2 regions of the Kosakonia beeri genome follow, and region 2 is predicted to be linked to the other one. Evidence: predicted binding sites of a transcription regulator. Region 2 holds the regulator's gene; the other holds the start of a gene.
What was found. The regulator PurR, encoded in region 2, represses purine synthesis genes. The targets are predictions, from matches to a motif close to CANGCAAACGTTTGCNTG.

Region 1 (2,202 bases), 850 kb from region 2:
GTTGAGCTTATGCATGATGGCTGACAACATGCTTTCGGCTTGTTGCTGCTGTTCTGCATTTGGTTTTGGAAACGCGACGCTGGCGCGCAGGATCCCATCCTGATGCAGGTTGTGGGTCAGAGGGTAGAACACTGTGCTGCCATCGTGGCCGCGCGCGCCCACCAGTGAGACTTCGCCAGAAAAATGAATGCCCTGCTCGACAATGCATTCACCGTAGCAGTCGTCTGGCAGCTGTGCCGTTTCTGTTTCACGCAAACGCCACTGGCCGCGACCGTCGTACCCGCCCACGCGACGTTTAACAATCGCCAGTTCGCCCAGGCGCGAGAACACCGCAGGCCATTCGCTTTTGTCAGCCAGTAATTGCCACGGGGCGGTCGCCAGTCCAAGTTCATCGAACAGCTGTTTTTGGGTCAGACGATCGGCAATGATCGGGAACACATCACGGTTAACAAAGGCAGGGTGACGTTCCAGCTCGCGGGTTAATGCGGTTTCTGGCCAGCGCTCAATTTCCGCGGTAATAACGCTGTGCTGAAACGGCACGGCTTGCGGATCGGCGTCCAGCCCGACGGGCCAGACGGCAATGCTCAGCGGCTCGCCAGCCTGGCGCAGCATGCGCCCAAGCTGACCATTGCCCAGTACGCAAACCTGTTTCATGCCGCACCTCGTGGGTCCGGGTTATCCAGCACTTCATCAGTCTGCGCCTGACGCCAGTCCGCCAGTCGCTGATGCAGTGCAGCATCATGCTGAGCAAGAATTTGTGCGGCCAGCAGGGCGGCGTTGGCTGCGCCTGCTTTGCCAATAGCCAGCGTGCCGACGGGGATACCGCGCGGCATCTGCACAATAGAGTACAGACTGTCCACGCCGCTTAAGGCCGCGCTTTGTACCGGCACACCCAATACTGGTACCAGTGTTTTTGCCGCGATCATGCCCGGAAGATGCGCAGCCCCGCCTGCGCCGGCAATAATCACCTGATAGCCGTTTTGCTCTGCCTCTTCGGCGAAGCTAAACAGTTTATCCGGGGTGCGGTGTGCAGAGACGATTTCAACATGGTGCGGAACGTGCAGGGAATCGAGGATTTCGGCGGCGAACTGCAGGGTGGCCCAGTCGCTTTTCGAGCCCATAACAATGGCGATGCGCGCCGGTTGGTTGCTTGAAGACATGCGTCTCAAAACTCCTGTGGGTGTGCTTCAGACTACATAAGAGGGCACAGAGAATAGCACGTAAAACGGCCAAGGAAAACGGTTGCGTGGCGATGTAAGCGGCGATCGTCGCGGCAGCGAAAACGTCATCAGAAGGGGAAAGCGATCAGATCTACGTCAGTTTCGCTGACACGCACCATTGAACCTTCGCTGTGCCATGCGCCTAACACGGCACGGTGGGCAGGCGCGTTATTTGCGGTTAGCGTATGGATAGCTGGACGGTGAGTATGCCCGTGAATTAGCCACTGTACGCGGTGTTGCTCCATGGCTGCCACCACCGCTTGCGCGTTGACGTCCATAATCTCAAGTGACTTGCTGCTGTTAGCGGCTTTGCTGCCGGCGCGCATTTTTGCCGCTACGCGGCGACGGATAAACAGCGGTAAAGCGAGAAACAGTGTCTGTAGCCAGGGTTGATGAACTTTAGCCCGAAACGCCTGGTAGCCTTCATCATCAGTGCACAGGGTATCGCCGTGCATAATCAACACGTTACGACCGTACAGGTTGAGTACCTGCTCTTGCGGCAGCAGTTGCATACCACTGGCACGGGCAAAACGTTTACCCAACAGAAAATCACGGTTGCCGTGAATAAAGTAGCAGGGGACACCCGCCTCGACGACGGCGCGGATCGCGGCCGCGACCTGCTGGTGCAGCGGGTTTGGATCGTCATCGCCAATCCAGGCTTCAAACAGATCGCCCAGAATGTAAAGGGCATCTGCCTGGCGCGCTTCGCCCGCTAAAAAACGCAGAAAACCGGCGGTGATCGCCGGTTCTTGTGTTTGCAGATGCAGATCTGCGATAAAGAGCGTCGCCACGATTACTCGCTGACGGTCACGCTTTCGATGATCACGTCTTCTTTCGGAACGTCCTGGTGCATACCGCTGCGGCCAGTGGAGACGCCTTTGATTTTGTCTACCACGTCCATCCCTTCAACCACTTCTGCAAACACGCAGTAACCCCAACCCTGCAGGCTCTCGCCGCTGAAGTTCAGGAAGTCGTTGTCCGC
Region 2 (2,202 bases):
TAATCAACATCCCCGCCGCCGGAATAGAAACATCAACGCCGCGGGCAATCACTGGCAGTAACCCCATCGGGGAGAACTCAGTGGTGCCAATGCCGAAGGCGCCAATCGCCAGGGCAAGCAAAGGAAAATTCACTTTCATAGATAGACTCCGGAAACACCGTGTCGGTGGATGACACTGTTGTAGAAGCCAAAAGTATGACAGTAATCACAAAAAACAGCAGTTAGCAAAATGACAAAAGATTATTGCGGGTTTGATAACAATGGGCAGAAAAGCGGGCAAAACGGAGGGAGAAAAAGCCTCTCCCTCGCGCGGGATCAATGCAGAGCTGCGGTCAGAGCGCCGAAAACAATCAGGCTCAGAACGATAATGGTGGTGAACAGTGAATACTTCAGGTCGGTGCTCATCAATTTTCTCCGTTTTAATTTCCACACAAAAAGTGCGTTAGCGCATTTTTGCACAAATAATCATAAAAATCTTGCAGGAATTCGTGAGACGAATGTTTTATCTCTTCCCCTTTTGCTCAAGATCAGACAAAATTCGACGCTAAATTTATTAGCGTACCGGCCATTGACTCCCCTCCTGACGTCCAGTGTCTTTTTCCCGGCGTACCGCATTCCCTTTCGCGGGTACAGGGTGATTGAAGGCAAACGTTTACCTTATGTATTATCAGGAGCTTAAGATATGGTCTGGAGTGACATCTGATGGCAACGATCAAAGACGTAGCGAAGCGAGCAAACGTTTCCACCACAACTGTATCACACGTAATTAACAAAACCCGTTTCGTCGCCGAAGAGACGCGCAATGCTGTGTGGGCGGCGATCAAAGAGTTGCACTATTCACCCAGCGCCGTCGCGCGCAGCCTGAAGGTGAATCACACCAAATCGATCGGTTTGCTGGCAACCAGTAGCGAAGCGGCGTATTTCGCTGAAATCATTGAAGCTGTCGAGAAAAAGTGTTTTCAGAAAGGGTATACCCTGATTCTCGGCAACGCCTGGAATGACCTTGAAAAACAACGCGCTTATCTGTCCATGATGGCGCAAAAACGCGTCGATGGTTTGTTAGTGATGTGTTCGGAATATCCGGAGTCGCTGCTCAGCATGCTGGAAGAGTACCGCCATATTCCGATGGTGGTGATGGACTGGGGCGAAGCCAAAGCTGACTTTACTGACTCGGTGATTGATAACGCCTTTGAAGGCGGCTATATGGCTGGTCGTTATCTGGTGGAGCGTGGGCATCGTGACATTGGCGTTATTCCCGGGCCGCTGGAGCGCAACACCGGCGCTGGGCGTCTGGCAGGCTTTATGAAAGCCATGACCGAAGCCATGATCACCGTGCCGGAAAGCTGGATTGTGCAGGGTGACTTTGAGCCGGAGTCCGGTTATCGCGCTATGCAGCAGATCCTGTCGCAGGCGCACCGTCCGACAGCCGTCTTCTGTGGGGGCGATATTATGGCCATGGGCGCGCTCTGTGCCGCCGATGAAATGGGCTTGCGCGTACCGCAGGATATTTCGCTCATTGGCTACGACAATGTGCGCAACTCCCGTTTCTTTACGCCGTCACTGACCACTATCCATCAGCCGAAAGACTCGCTGGGAGAAACGGCGTTTACCATGCTGCTGGATCGCATCGTTAACAAACGTGAAGAATCGCAATCCATTGAAGTCCATCCGCGCCTGATTGAGCGCCGTTCGGTTGCTGACGGCCCGTTCCGCGACTACCGTCGTTAATACTTTTCGGTGGGAGCCTTCACTCCGGCTCCCGCAACCATTCCCGGTTCAGTGTTTCACTGTCGCCCAAATAGTCCAGCAACCAGTTTAGCGCTGGCGAGGCTTCGTTTTGTTGCCATGTCAGGCAACAGGCTGCATCCGGGAAGGGATTTTCAAGTTCCAGCGCTACCCAGTCTCCGCTTTCCAGCCATGGCCGGGCAAAATGCGACGGGACCATTCCCACACATACCCCTGCCGACAGACACGCTTCCGACGAGGCCCAATCCGGTACCAGCACCCTCTTCTGGTTATCCAGCAGCCAGGTGATCCGCTTTGGCAGAGAACGGGAAGTATCTTCCTGGATCAATGAAGGCCAGTTGCGCAACGTTTCATCACTCAACGGGCTGTCGAGGCTCGCCAGCGGGTGACGGCTGGAAACAACGCACTTCCAGCTCAACATACCCATATCGCGGAACGCATAGCGCCCGCCCACCG

Region 1: the regulator PurR is predicted to act here: its motif matches at 1,232-1,249, upstream of purE (5-(carboxyamino)imidazole ribonucleotide mutase).

Annotation. Positions count from the first base shown of each region.
Region 1 covers NZ_CM135106.1:3,668,779-3,670,980, reverse strand. Annotated here, with positions in the region: gene purK (5-(carboxyamino)imidazole ribonucleotide synthase) at 1-654, opposite strand, end outside; gene purE (5-(carboxyamino)imidazole ribonucleotide mutase) at 651-1,160, opposite strand; gene lpxH (UDP-2,3-diacylglucosamine diphosphatase) at 1,289-2,011, opposite strand; gene ppiB (peptidylprolyl isomerase B) at 2,014-2,202, opposite strand, start outside.
Region 2 covers NZ_CM135106.1:2,815,072-2,817,273, forward strand. Annotated here, with positions in the region: gene ACUY4S_RS13390 (MFS transporter) at 1-139, opposite strand, end outside; gene cydH (cytochrome bd-I oxidase subunit CydH) at 316-405, opposite strand; gene purR (HTH-type transcriptional repressor PurR) at 703-1,728, shown strand; gene punR (DNA-binding transcriptional activator PunR) at 1,748-2,202, opposite strand, start outside.